2 regions of the Streptococcus salivarius genome follow, and region 1 is predicted to be linked to the other one. Evidence: predicted binding sites of a transcription regulator. Region 1 holds the regulator's gene; the other holds the start of a gene.
The links. The regulator NrdR, encoded in region 1, represses ribonucleotide reductase genes. The targets are predictions, from matches to a motif close to ACACNATATATNGTGT.

Region 1 (7,725 bases):
AAGAGAATTGTTCTGCACCGATATCATCTAGAACCAAGACTTCCGCCTGTTTGACAGCATCAATTTGTTCCTTGACAGAACCATCCTTGATTCCATTTTTAACATCAATAGTAAATGATGGGTAATGAATAATGGTCGTCGCAACCTTCTTGGTTTCAGAAAGTTCATGAGCCATAGCAGCCAACATGAAGGATTTTCCAACCCCCATGTCTCCGTAGATATAAAGGCCTTTCTGGTCTGGACTAGGGTAATTCGCCACAAAATCCACGAGACTCTCAAAGGTATCAACACGAGCCACATCATCTAGAGCAATGTCCGCAAAGGTAATCTTACGATAAGACTGAGGCAGACTCACCAAATTAATCCGTTTAGCAATAGCCTGCTGTTCTTGTTGCTCTTTGAGCTGACGCGTCTCCTTATAGGTGACATCAGCGTAGCCTTCATTCATGGTCAGAATCGGCTCATACCCTTTGGCAATATACGAGGCATCACCTTCTTTGACCTTACGGCATTCCACCAGGAATTGATTAAACTTAGGAAGACTACGCTTGATTTCATCCTGGCTTAGGCTATGCTCTTGAATAAAGCTAGCCACTCTTGGATCTGCCAAAATTTGCTTCGTTAAATCTGTTGCATTGCCAGACCCATGATGCCCTGCTCGGTTTAGGGTTTGTCCAACTCTTTCCATAGGCTACTCCTTTCCTTTTTCTAGTTTTGCCAAAGCTCGACGTCTAATTTCATCCAACTTGGCCTGATCAGCCTGACTAGTTTGATTATCATAATCTGGATTACTCCAGCTCGGCACATTTGTTTTCTTCTTAGAATCAGCTTTTGCTTGCTGTGATTTCTTATCGTAACCACTACGCAAAGCTAAAAGCCCCTGTTCAGCAGTGACGATATTCTTAAAGGCAAAATCGTTGGCAAGTTTAGAGATATACTCTCGATTCACATTCGTCGAACGTGTCCGTCCCAAACTGTAGGCAACCATGAGGTTAATGACCTCATCCATAAAGCCTCTTTGTGCCAAATCCGTGAGAATCTGCTTCTCAGAATTAGTCACAGTCCCGCTTGGGCCTTTAGCACTTTGCAAGTAATCTATAGGCTTTTCGGACCTAACCGCTTTAAGAATCTTTTTCTCCGTCTCCGTCAAAACAGAATCACCACCCAATGTTTGAGCTTGAGCCTGTTCTAATTGCACCTGCATACGCTTGACAATAATCTGGTGGTTCACGGCTGTCTTTTTCGCTAAGAGATAGGTGTCATACCAATTCATGCCATGAGTTTCAGACAATTTATAGATTTCTGGCACATCTGTCTTTTCATCTGTAAATACAAGTCCGTCAGCCTGCATACGATTCCTGAAACTGCTTAAATCAAATGAATTTTTGGGCTTGATTTCAGACACAGACTTTTGAGCCAAACGCTCATCGGTAAAGACATCCGAAAAACGTTTAGATAAATCTTGCAAGCCTTGTAGACCTGCAGGTTTCAAAGCATCTACTGCTGGTTCACTAATCTTTTGCTCGAGAAGTGAACTATAAACGGCATGTTTTAAAAACTGTTCAATTGATAAGGGAGACTTAAGCTCTATAACATAAAACCCTTGAGGGGACTGGTAAAGGGCCAAAAGATCTACTGCTGTCAGAACCGCCAGTGCTTCCTGAAGGGGCTGCATTCCAAAGTTAAGGTGGTTCAGAATAGCCGCAAACTTATGGCGGTGATTCCCATTGTCATAAAAAGCCACGAAATACTGGTAGAGAGCGTATCCCTCACCCCCAATAATGGGATAGTAGCAACGCATCAGACTTGCCTGATCGGGAACGATAACCTGATTGCCAACATAGACAAATTCTTCAATAGGTCTCATTTTTTAGACTCTTTTTTCGCACGTACAGTCTTGGTGATTTCTTGAAGCAACTCTTCAATCTCATCAACATCTTTGAAAGAACGGTAGACACTGGCAAAACGTACATAAGTAATTTCATCAAGGTCAGCGAGTTCTTTCATCACTAAATTCCCAATGACATCACTCTCAACCTCTCCATCATGGTTACGGCGAATGTTTTGCTCAATACGGGTGATGGCATTTTCGATATCCTCACTAGAAACCGGACGCTTCTGAGCACTCATCAAGATACCATTGAAAATCTTGTCGCGAGAGAATTGTTCACGAGTACCGTCTTTTTTGACAACCAAAAGTGGAACCTCTTCCACACGCTCAAATGTTGTAAAACGAGCATGACAAGAATCACACTCACGACGACGACGAATAGTATTCCCATCCTCTGCCTGACGGCTATCGATAACACTAGATTTATTATGTTGACATTTTGGACAACGCATGCACTTCACCACCAATCTTTGAAATTCGGTACTCTATTTTACCATAAAAACACATAAAAAGCACGCCCTAAACGAGGCGTGCTCATGACCAAGAATCACTCTAAGTCTCTTATAAATTGATTTAAAGCTCAAGTTGAGGTGTCGTCGTTTCTCGATCTGCAAATGGAATGTAAAGGTCGAAACGTGTTCCAACACCAAGTTCAGAACTAACATCAATACGGCAGCGATAAGCTTCCACAATTTGATAAAGGATTGACAAACCAATACCAACACCAGATTGAGTTGTTGTACGGTTACGCGCCTTATCTGAACGATAGAAACGTTCAAAAATATGATTGATATCTTCTTTTGAAATCCCCTCACCGTTATCTTGCACTTGTACCAACATTTCATCTTCCAATGCTTTAATAGTAACCTGTATTTCCTTATTGACAGGCGAATACTTGACCGCATTATCAATCAAAATGGTGATCGCCTGTTCAAAGTGCTGACTATAAATCTGTGCTAGACGCTCTGAACTTTCGAAATCATTGAGATAAAATTGATAATCTTCATGCAAGACACGGAAGTTCCCAATAACCGTACGGATTGAAGAATTCAAATCACAAGTATCGTTTCTATGATTTTCAAATGATCCTTTGACACGGATAGAATCCAACATATCATTAATCATAATCGTCATACGGTTGGCCTCGTGACTTGCAGCCTCAAGACTTTCTTCAAGAATCTCAGGGTCATTTTTACCCCAACGTTGCAAGAGGTCCATATGCCCCTTGATAACCGCAATCGGCGTACGCAATTCATGACTGACGTCACTCAAGAAACGCATCTGCATCTGATTATTTTCTTGAATTTTATCCATCATGCGGTTAAAGTTAACCGCCAAATCACCAATTTCATCGTGACTTTCAATCTTAGAACGAAGTTCCAAATCACTTGGCGAATCGGTAATAACTCCCATCGTTTCGTGCAACTGTCTCATCGGACGAAGAATAGATGTCAAGACAACTACAGTTGCTGCGATAACTAGGACAGTCATCCCCACTTCTAGGAAAATCAACAAGAAAACCAAACGCTCTTTAAGAGCATAGTAGAATTCCAAATCATGGAAAATCTGGGCATAGCCAACGATGGTCTTTTTATCCTTACCGTAAATTGGAACTTGTAGTAAGAAACCACGCTTTCCTTTATAGGATACTGACTTCAGTTTGTTTACCTCGGACATACCGGGAGGCGAATCTGTATTCTCCTCAGAAGTAAAGATAAAGGTTCCTTTTTTGTCATACACAAAAACTGACTGATTTGAATATAATTTATTAGAAATTGCAACTTGACCATCCAAAGAGTGCTTTTCAGAAAGTACGCCATTAATAATTGATGCATAGATATTTTTAGGCGAATAAAGAGCCGCTAAGAGCGGTTCTGGACTTAATTCTTCATCCGAATCCCAATCCTTTTCGATGTAAGTAACAACTTTTGCGATTGTAGTGTTTACATTTTGACGTTCACGTTGCAAAAGAAGCGTATTAGCTGAAAAAATAACAACCAGAGTGAACAACGACAATACAAGAAAGAAGACCACAGCAGTTGTCATGGTCAACTTTTTTCTAATGGTTACTTTACCAAATAATTTATCTTGTAATTTACTCATTTTTCACGGATAACGTAACCCATTCCTCGTACTGTTTGAATATATGATTCCTTACCTGGAACGTCGATTTTTCCACGCAAATAACGAATATAAACATCTACCACGTTTGTTTCGATGGCGTCATCATATTTCCAAACTTGAAGCAAGAGTTCCTCACGGGTCATCACTTGGTTCATATTGCTCAAAAGTGTGTTCAACAAATCAAACTCACGTTTTGTCAATGGAATTGCTTCATCACCACGAACAACTGTACGGTTTTGAACATCCAATTTCAAATCACGATAAGTTGATGCTTTTGCTGGTGCATTCTTAGCAGATTCGATATCTTGGCGACGGAAGGTTGCACGGATACGTGCCAACAATTCTTCAATCGCAAATGGTTTTACAATATAGTCATCAGCACCGCGGTCCAAACCAGCAACAATGTCCATGATTGAATCGCGAGCCGTCATCATCATAATATAAGTATCTTTTTCTTGTTGGAGACGACGTGTTACTTCAAAACCGTCCATCTCAGGCAACATAAGGTCCAAGAGAATAAGATCGAAATCTTTCTCGAGTGCCATTTCAAGTCCTTCGCGTCCGTTGTCTGCTGTCACAACGTCGTATCCTTCGTGTTGAAGTTCAAGAGAGACAAAACGAGCAAGGTTTTTCTCATCTTCAACAATCAAAATGCGTTTGCTCATAATAAGTATTTACCACTTTCTTAAAATTTTTTGACTTCCATTTCCCTTAAAAAGTCTGTAGATTTACCCAATGAATAAATCCGAAAATTAACTTCTAATGATATAATAATATAGATTTTTAAAATTGTCAAACATTTTTAGTTTGTTTTTTTGAATTAATTTTCATCAAAAAGACCGTTCAATTGGGCAAAGGGATTACTTGCCTCTTTTTTCTCCTGTTGAAGTGCGGCAAAGTCCTCTTCTGACAAGACTTCCCAGTCATTCCCAGAGAGCGAAATTTGTCCTGATTCTTCCTCAGGTGTTAGTACTCTCAAAGGAATATTAAGAAGAATATTATCTAGAATACTCTCATCAAGATTAATAGTATCCCCATCCAAGATAAGAACTAGATTTTCTTCGACTAATTCTTTTTGAAGAGCAGCATCTGCCTCTTGTATAAAGGTTTCTGAAACCGGATAGTTAAAACTAAGGGTCACAGGTTCAAGTGAACGGCTAGATGGCAAGGTAATATCATAGCTGAGTTGATAATCCAAAAGGTACAAACCATTGTCATAGACTACCTGCCCACTTGCTTGAATCTGTTCAAGATTTAAAACTTGATCATAGCGTTCTTTAATAGACTCCAACAAAGAAGGTGCTTCGTTAAAGGCGAGCCCTTCTGGAGACTTTCTAACTTCTGAAAGATAAATCATTTTTAATCCTCAAATTAAATTTCCCCATAGGGATCTATTTTCAATCCACAAGACCATAATCCCCCACATTCACTTTTCATTAGAGAGCATGATTATGATTTTAGACTTAATTAGTATTATATCAAATTTTTAAGAAAAAATAACATCTTTAATATTACATATTTCTTAAACTTAGAACTTTTTTCAAAGCTAATGAGAAACTTACTCAGACCTAGTTTCCATCTGTCTTATAGCGTTAGATGAAAGCTCTTAATTATGGTAAAATAAGAGCATTGAAACTATATAAAAGGAATATAAAATGACACCTGAAGATTTTTACAAGGCTTTGAAAGAACTAGGGTTCGATCTCAGCCAAAAACAAAAAGACCAATTCCAACGCTACTTTGAGCTCTTGGTAGAATGGAACGAAAAGATTAACCTTACTGCAATCACAGAAAGAGACGAGGTCTACCTCAAACATTTCTACGATTCCCTAGCTCCTGTTCTCCAAGGACATATTAAAAATCAGACTATTCGACTTCTCGATATCGGAGCTGGAGCTGGATTTCCAAGTCTCCCTATGAAAATCCTTTGCCCGGAGCTTGATGTGACTATTATTGACTCTCTTAATAAACGCATCAATTTCCTTAATCTCTTGGCCGATGAACTTGAGCTCAGCGGTGTTCACTTCTATCATGGACGTGCAGAGGATTTTGGACAAGACAAGGGCTTCCGTGCTCAGTTTGATATTGTAACTGCCCGTGCTGTTGCACGCATGCAGGTTCTCTCAGAATTGACCATTCCTTTCTTAAAGGTGGGTGGACAACTTATTGCACTTAAAGCTGCAGCAGCTGACGAAGAGCTAGCCGATGCTAAAAATGCCTTGAACTTGCTTTTTGCCAAACCTATTCTCAATGAGAACTATAAACTGCCTAATGGGGATGGACGTAATATCACCATTGTCGATAAGAAAAAAGAAACCCCAAATAAGTACCCACGTCGTGCTGGGATGCCTAACAAGAAGCCGTTATAACGTTTATCCAAGGGATGTTTCTTGCTCCTTGGATTATTATTTATTCTTATGATAACTCGGAGGTTTTCATTGATAAATCGTCTTTCTGTCACGCAAAAGCTTGTGCTCAGCTTTGTCTTTGTCATTATAGTGGGGAGTATTTTACTTAGCCTTCCCATAAGCCACTATGCTAACAGTCCAGAAACAAGCTACCTAGACCATCTCTTCAATACTGTGTCAATGGTCTGTGTAACTGGACTTTCTGTTGTCCCGGTCAGTAAGGCTTACAATGGTCTTGGTCAAGTTCTCTCTATGCTTCTCATGCAGACGGGAGGACTTGGACTAGTCTCTCTTATAGCCTTTAGTACCTATACCCTTAAAAATAAATTAGGACTGAGCGATCAAGATCTCCTTCAATCCGCACTTAGTAGGGATAACCAAAAAGATTTGAAGGCTTATCTTTTTAAGGTCTATAAAATAACTTTTACTATTGAAGCTATGGCAGCACTTGTGATTATGACTGATTTCATTCCTCGTTTTGGACTTGGTCATGGCATTTTCAATAGTCTCTTTCTAGCTGTCTCTGCCTTTTGTAATGCTGGATTTGATAACTTAGGTTCTAACAGTTTACAGGATTATGCAACCAATCCAACCATTAACCTTGCTGTAGCTTTTCTCATCATGTCTGGAAGCTTGGGATTTGCAGTTTGGATTGATTTGATTCAACTAATAAGACGTTATATTAAAGATCGTCCAAGGAATTGGAAATTAGCTTGGAAACCTTTCAGTAATCAAAGCCGTCTTGTGCTTATAAGTACGGGTTGTCTCCTATTAGGAGGAACACTACTTGCTTGGTTACTGGAAATGGATAACTCTAAGACAATCGGTACTCTCAATGTCTGGCAACAACTTCTGGTAAGTTTCTTTCAGACTGTAACCATGCGTACCGCTGGCTTTGCAACTATTTCCTATACCAATGCCGATTTCTCCACAAATCTTCTTTTTATGATTCAAATGATTATTGGGGGTGGTCCTGGAGGAACTGCGGGTGGTATCAAGGTGACAACTGCCTCTATCATGTTCCTACTTTTTAAGTCAGAGCTATCTGGTAACTCGAGTGTGGTTTTTCGAAACCGTATTATATCTAACAAAACCATTTTGCAAGCATTCACAGTTATACTCTTTTTCCTAACGATGCTCTTTGTCGGCTATGTTATTTTGCTGGAAACTAATCCTACTCTCTCACCACTAGGCCTACTTTTTGAGAGTGTGTCAGCCATTGCTACCGTTGGTGTTTCAATGGATTTGACCCCTAATCTAAATACCCTAGGACGCCTTGTTATCATGGCTCTGATGTTCATT
Region 2 (7,725 bases), 1.1 Mb from region 1:
TGGGAAGCGAATTTTATTAACATTCATTTCTGTCTGGAGAAACTCAATCACGCGCTTGACATCTGCCGTTCCTGCTTCCCATTCAATCCCAGCATAAATATCTTCGGTATTTTCACGGAAGATAGTAATATTTGTTTTTTCTGGTTCCTTAAGTGGACTTGCTACTCCGTCAAAGTAACGAACAGGTCTAACACAAGCGTAGAGATCAAGTTCTTGACGTAATGCTACATTTAATGAACGGATACCACCACCTACTGGCGTCTCAAGCGGTCCCTTAATAGCTACTAAACTTTCTCGAATAGCTTCCAAAGTTTCTTTCGGCAACCATTCACCTGTTTTGTCATAAGCCTTCTTACCGGCTAGAAGCTCTTGCCATTCAATATGACGCTTTCCTTCATAGGCTACTTCTACTGCTTTATCAAAGATTGCTTGGGCATTCTTCCAGATATCATGTCCAACACCATCGCCTTCAATAAAAGGGATAATTGGACGATCAGAAACTTGAAGCTGTCCATTTTTCATTACGATTTTTTCTGCCATATAGCTTTCCTCCCTAGCGTTTTTCTAAAGGAATATACGTCATATTTTCTTGTCCGATGTATTGTGAGCGTGGACGAATCAATTTGTTATTTTTTTGTTGCTCTTGAATATGAGCAATCCAGCCGGCAACACGACTCATAGCAAAGATAAGTGTGAAGATATCGCTGTCAATTCCTAGAGTATGATATACAGTGGCTGAATAGAAGTCCACATTGGGAATCAATCCCTTCTTTTCTTTCATGAATTCTTCAATTTCTTGAGACATGTTAAAGAATTCTTCATTCTCAGTACCCTCTGTCAACTTTTTAGCCATATCTCTTAAGAAAATTTCACGAGGGTCCTGTTTCTTGTATACACGGTGTCCAAATCCCATGATTTTCTCTTTAGAGTCAAGTTTTTCCTGCAAGTAAGCATTAACATCACCAGATTCACGGATTTCTTTAAGCATATCAAAGACGCGTTCATTAGCTCCACCATGCAAGGGACCTTTTAGAGCACCAATAGCTGTTGTGACACAAGAATAGATATCTGTCAGAGTCGAGGCACAAACACGCGCTGCAAAAGTTGAGGCATTCAACTCATGATCAGCATGAAGAATTAAAGCCTTATTCATAGCTTCAATTTCAATTTCAGAAGGTTCAACACCATTCAGCATGTAGAGAAAATTAGCCGCAAAACCTAAATCTTCTCTTGGTTTGAGGGGCATTTTACCAGTACGTAAGCGTGCAAAAGTCGTAATAATTGTAGGCAATTTAGCCATCAATTCAATACTTTGCTGATAAATTGCCTCCATGGATCTTTCCTCGGCGTCCACATTGTAAACCCCAAGAAGGGAGACTGTTGAACGTAAAACACTCATTGGGTGCAAATGGGGACGAGATTGGATAAGAATGCATTGCTCAACAGCATCAGAAATATCATAGTTCTTACGCAACTCAGCTTCAAAATACTTGAGTTCCATTTGCGTAGGAAGATGACCATTCCACAAGAGATAAATCACTTCCTCAAAAGACGCTTTATTATCCATAAACTCGGAAATATCATATCCCGAATACGATAAATGATCATCAATAATAGATGAAATCCTAGTATTACAGGCAATCATGTCCTTAAGTCCATTAATTTCAACTGTTGTCATATTAGGCTCCCTTCAATTTTTTTCTTACAACCATTGGCAAGATACCACCATTTTTATAGTAGCGAATATCAGCATCTGCATCAAAGCGTACCAAAGCTTTAAAAGTTTTGGTTTGTTCAGGTGTTGAAGCTGTAACGGTGATAACATCATGGACACCTGGATTTTCTGAAAGGTCAAAGCTAAAGGTCTCATGTCCTGTCAATCCAAGACTTTCAGCATTTTCTCCTTCCATAAATTGGACTGGTAAAATCCCCATCATAACGAGATTTGAACGGTGAATACGCTCAAAACTCTCAGCAAGCACTACTTTTACACCAAGAAGATTAGCACCTTTAGCCGCCCAGTCACGACTTGAGCCCATACCATAATCCTTACCGGCAATTACAAGCGTATCTTGATTAGCTTCTTTATATTTCATAGCAGCATCGTATATAGGTAGAATGTCACCATCATATTTAGTATATCCACCAATTTTTCCATCTGCTAACTCATTCTTGATACGAATATTAGCAAAGGTTCCTCGCATCATGACTTCGTGATTTCCACGACGGCTACCATAAGAATTGAATTCTTGATAATCAACACCATTCTCAGTCAAATAACGAGCTGCTGGACTATTTCTGGCAATATTGCCTGCTGGAGAAATATGGTCTGTTGTTACCGTATCTCCGAATTTAGCCAAAACCTTCAAATCTTTCAATGGTTCAATGCTCAAATCATCTCCTAAAGCATCAAAATAAGGTGGGTTTTGAATATAGGTAGAGTTTTGATTCCATTTATAATTTTGACTTTGTTCAGTAGGAATGGCATTCCACTTCTCGCTATCAGAAAAGACATTAGCATATTCATCTTGGAAAAGTTGACGAGTGACGTATTTATCAACATAAGTCTCAATTTCTTCACGAGATGGCATAACATCCTCTAAATAAACAGCTTGACCATTGTCGTCAAAACCTAAAGGTTCAGTTGTCAAATCAATATTCGTGTTACCAGCTAAGGCATAAGCAACAACCAATGGTGGGCTAGCCAAGAAATTCGCTTTAACAAGTGGATTAATACGCCCTTCAAAATTACGATTTCCTGACAAAACAGCACTCGCTAATAAATCAGTGTCTACAATAGCCTTAGCCACCTCAGGACGTAAGTCTCCTGAGTTCCCAATACAGGTTGTGCAACCGTAACCTACCAAGTTAAAGCCAAGCTTATCTAGATAGGTTTGCAAGCCTGAAGCTTTGAGATAACCAGTAACAACCTTAGAACCTGGTGCCAAAGATGTCTTCACTGTTGGAGATACTTTTAATCCTTTCTCAACCGCTTTTTTAGCTAAAAGACCGGCTGCCATAAGAACGTAAGGATTTGAAGTATTGGTACATGATGTGATAGCTGCAATGGCCACATGACCTGTTTGAATTGTTTCTGAATGATCCTCAAAGTCAACGTTTGCAGTTTTTGCTAGCTCTTCCTTATCCAAACCAAAACCACGGACACCAGCTTCTCGTACCACTGCATCTTGAAATTCTTGCTTAGCATCTGATAAGAGAATCAAATCCTGTGGACGTTTAGGACCTGAGATAGAAGGTTTAATGGATGACAAATCAATTTCAACAATCTTAGTATACTTGGCTTCTTTACTTGGATCATAGAAAAGATGATTGGCTTTTGTATAGGCTTCAGTGACTTGGATGTGTTCCTCATCACGGTTAGTTAAACGCATGTAGTTAAGAGTCTCGTCATCAATAGGAAAATAACCACAGGTCGCTCCATATTCTGGTGCCATATTAGCGACTGTAGCACGGTCAGCTAGAGACAAACTCTTCAAGCCAGGTCCAAAGTACTCAACAAATTTACCAACCACATTTTCAGAACGAAGTACCTGAGTAATCTTGAGAGCCAAATCTGTTGCTGTAGCAATTTTAGGCAACTCTCCCGTCAGATGTACACCAATGACCTCTGGAATTGGGAAATAAGATGCTTCACCGAGCATAGCTGCTTCAGCTTCAATACCGCCAACACCCCAACCAAGAACGCCAATACCATTAATCATAGTTGTATGACTATCAGTACCAAACATAGAGTCAGGATATAGGAGCCCATCATTTTCAATAATAACATCACTCAAAAATTCAATATTAACCTGATGAATAATCCCTGTAGCTGGTGGAACAGCACGGTAATTTTCAAAAGACTGTTCGGCCCACTTTAGAAATTCATAGCGCTCGTTATTACGTTTAAACTCTAGATTAATGTTATCTTCAAGAGCAGTATCACATCCGTATGAATCCACTTGGACAGAGTGGTCAATAACCAAATCCACTGGAATCTCAGGGTTAATAAATTCGGCTTTACCACCATTAGCCACTATAGCATCACGCATTGAAGCTAAATCAACAACAACAGGAACTCCTGTAAAATCTTGTAAGATAACACGACTTGGTTTAAAAGGCACTTCGGAAACTGTCGGAAAATTCGGAAATTTCATCAGGTCAGAAATGTGAGATTCCTTAACATCGACGCCATCTTTTTTTCGGAGGAGACTTTCAAGTAGTATTCGAATGGTATAAGGTAGTTCTCCGACCTTAACATCATGAGATTTTGCTGCTTTTTCGAGATCATAGAAAGAGAATGTCTTACCATTTACAGTTAGATTTGAACAGTATTCTTGCATACTTGAACCTCCATTAGTTAAAAATTTTCTTTATTCTACACTGTTTTTTTTGAAAAAACAAATAGAATTGGCATTTTGATGTTATATTATATAACATGCATAGTTAGATATTTCTTTTTTCGTCATTTCCATATACAAATCCTATTTAATTTAGGAAACTTAAAAAAGCCTTTAAAACACAAGATATAGGGTTGTGTTTCAATACTAAACACAAAATATTGTATTTCCTTGAGATATTTAGCTTGATTTTTCCCAATATTTTGGGTATTCTATTAGAGTCGAAAAAGTGGCTCTTGGCCACTTAAAATCTTTTTATAAAGGAGTATTTGCAATGGCAAAGATTACATTGTTTTCTAAAAACAACTGCATGCAGTGCAAAATGACTAAAAAATTCTTGGAAAAGGAAGGTGCTGATTTCGAAGAAATCAACATTGATGAACAGCCAGAAAAAATCGATTACGTTAAAAGCCTCGGTTTCACTGCTGCTCCAGTTATTGAAGCCGGCGATATCATCTTTTCAGGTTTTCAACCGGCTAAACTTAAAGAAATCCTTTAATTATCAAGTTTTTATATAGAAAGGAACTTGTTTGCTTAGTTTAATGTTTCAACCTTAATATACTATTAAACTGAGCCTGGTATCTGTATTATGTCTTTAAAAAATCTTGGCGATGTCTCATACTTCCGCCTCAATAACGAAATTAACCGTCCTGTTAACGGTCAAATTCCTTTGCATAAGGACAAAGAAGCGCTTCGTGCCTTCTTCCTTGAAAACGTTAAGCCAAATTCAATGGCATTCAACAGCATCACAGATAAAATTAATTATTTGATTGAGAACGATTATATTGAGTCTGAATTCATCGGTAAATACGAACCTGCTTTCATCGAAAAATTGTCTGCAGAAATTCATTCTCAAAAATTCCGCTTCCAATCTTTCATGGCAGCCTACAAGTTCTACCAACAATATGCCCTCAAAACAAACGATGGCGAGTCTTACCTCGAAAGTATTGAAGATCGTGTTCTATTCAACGCCCTTTACTTTGCTGATGGTGATGAAAACCTAGCTAGTGACCTTGCCAACGAAATGATTCACCAACGTTACCAACCTGCTACTCCTTCATTTTTAAATGCTGGACGTAGTCGTCGTGGTGAACTCGTGTCATGTTTCCTTATTCAAGTAACAGATGACATGAATTCTATCGGACGTTCTATCAACTCTGCCCTCCAGTTATCACGTATTGGTGGTGGGGTAGGTATTAGCCTGTCTAACCTTCGTGAAGCTGGTGCTCCTATCAAAGGATATGCTGGGGCAGCCTCTGGTGTCGTGCCTGTTATGAAGCTTTTTGAAGATAGCTTCTCTTACTCAAATCAACTTGGTCAACGTCAAGGTGCTGGTGTTGTTTATTTGGATGTTTTCCACCCAGACATCCTTGCCTTCCTTTCTACTAAGAAAGAGAATGCTGATGAGAAGGTGCGTGTTAAGACACTGTCACTTGGTGTTACAGTTCCAGATAAATTCTACGAGTTGGCACGTAATAATGAAGATATGTACCTCTTCAGCCCTTACTCAGTCGAAAAAGAGTACGGTAAACCATATAACTACATTGATATTACAGCTATGTACGATGAGTTGGTTGCCAATCCAAATATCACAAAAACCAAGATTAATGCCCGTGAGCTAGAAACTGAAATTTCTAAACTCCAACAAGAATCAGGTTATCCATATATCGTCAATGTTGATACAGCCAATCGACACAATCCAATCGATGGTAAGATTATCATGTCCAACCTCTGTTCTGAAATTCTTCAAGTTCAAACACCAAGTGAACTTAACGATGCACAAGAGTTTGTTAAACTCGGTACAGACATTTCATGTAACCTTGGATCAACTAATATCCTTAACATGATGACTTCACCTGACTTTGGTCGTTCGATTAGAGCAATGACACGTGCGCTTACCTTTGTTACAGATAGCTCAAGTATTGATGCTGTACCATCTATCAAAAATGGTAACCAACAAGCTCATACCTTTGGTTTGGGAGCTATGGGGCTTCACTCTTACCTCGCTAAACACCATATCGAGTATGGTAGCCCTGAATCTGTTGAATTCACTAATATCTACTTCATGCTAATGAACTACTGGACTTTAGTTGAATCTAACAACATTGCCCGTGAACGTCAAGAAACCTTTGTCGGTTTTGAAAAATCAAAATATGCTGATGGTTCTTACTTTGACAAATACGTTACAGGCCAATACGTTCCTAAATCTGACCGTATCAAAGAACTTTTCGATGGCCACTTCATCCCACAAGCCAAAGATTGGGAAGAACTCCGTGAACTCGTTAAGAAAGATGGACTCTACCATCAAAACCGTTTAGCTGTTGCGCCAAATGGCTCAATCTCTTACATTAACGACTGTTCGGCTTCTATCCATCCAATCACACAACGTATTGAAGAACGTCAAGAAAAGAAAATCGGAAAAATCTATTATCCAGCCAACGGTCTTTCAACAGACACAATTCCTTTCTATACCTCAGCCTACGACATGGACATGCGTAAAGTTATCGACGTTTATGCCGCTGCGACTGAACACGTTGATCAAGGTTTGTCATTAACCCTGTTCTTGCGTAGTGAGTTACCAAAAGAAATTTACGAATGGAAAACAGAAAATAAACAAACGACTCGTGACCTTTCTATCCTTCGTAACTACGCCTTTAACAAGGGAATTAAATCAATCTACTACATCCGTACTTATACAGATGACGGTGAAGAGGTTGGTTCTAACCAATGTGAAAGCTGTGTCATCTAAGATGGTGATTTAACGATAACAACCTCACTACCCTTATTTACAAAATGCATTAAAAGGTCGGTTCGCCGACTTTTTTAATAGATCAACTCAAAAAACTATATCATGATTTTGAATTATGATAAAATAGTAACGATATCAATAAAGAAAGAGGTTTCTAATGGAAACTTACTACAAAGCCATTAACTGGAATGAAATCGAAGATGCGATTGATAAATCTACTTGGGAAAAATTGACGGAACAATTTTGGCTAGATACACGTATCCCACTTTCAAATGACCTTGATGACTGGCGTAAACTTTCAGCTGAAGAAAAGGATTTGGTTGGAAAAGTTTTCGGTGGTTTAACCTTGCTAGATACCATGCAATCTCAAACTGGTGTTGAAGCCATTCGTGCAGACGTCCGTACACCTCATGAAGAAGCTGTATTGAACAACATTCAGTTCATGGAATCTGTTCACGCGAAATCTTACTCTTCAATCTTCTCAACTTTGAATACTAAATCTGAAATTGAAGAAATTTTCGAGTGGACTAACAGTAACGAATACCTCCAAACCAAGGCGAAAATCATTAACGATAT

Region 2: nrdH (glutaredoxin-like protein NrdH) is a predicted target of NrdR. The motif match lies at 4,552-4,567, and genes of this name have one in related genera.

Annotation. Positions count from the first base shown of each region.
Region 1 is NZ_CP015283.1:818,480-826,204, reverse strand. Features, by position in the region: gene dnaI (primosomal protein DnaI) at 1-688, opposite strand, end outside; gene V471_RS04330 (DnaD domain protein) at 692-1,867, opposite strand; gene nrdR (transcriptional regulator NrdR) at 1,864-2,343, opposite strand; gene V471_RS04320 (HAMP domain-containing sensor histidine kinase) at 2,465-3,994, opposite strand; gene V471_RS04315 (response regulator transcription factor) at 3,991-4,680, opposite strand; gene V471_RS04310 (DUF177 domain-containing protein) at 4,836-5,372, opposite strand; gene rsmG (16S rRNA (guanine(527)-N(7))-methyltransferase RsmG) at 5,671-6,384, shown strand; gene V471_RS04300 (TrkH family potassium uptake protein) at 6,454-7,725, shown strand, end outside.
Region 2 is NZ_CP015283.1:1,921,285-1,929,009, forward strand. Features, by position in the region: gene icd (NADP-dependent isocitrate dehydrogenase) at 1-540, opposite strand, end outside; gene V471_RS09015 (citrate synthase) at 554-1,678, opposite strand; gene acnA (aconitate hydratase AcnA) at 1,680-4,343, opposite strand; gene nrdH (glutaredoxin-like protein NrdH) at 4,675-4,899, shown strand; gene nrdE (class 1b ribonucleoside-diphosphate reductase subunit alpha) at 4,990-7,149, shown strand; gene nrdF (class 1b ribonucleoside-diphosphate reductase subunit beta) at 7,307-7,725, shown strand, end outside.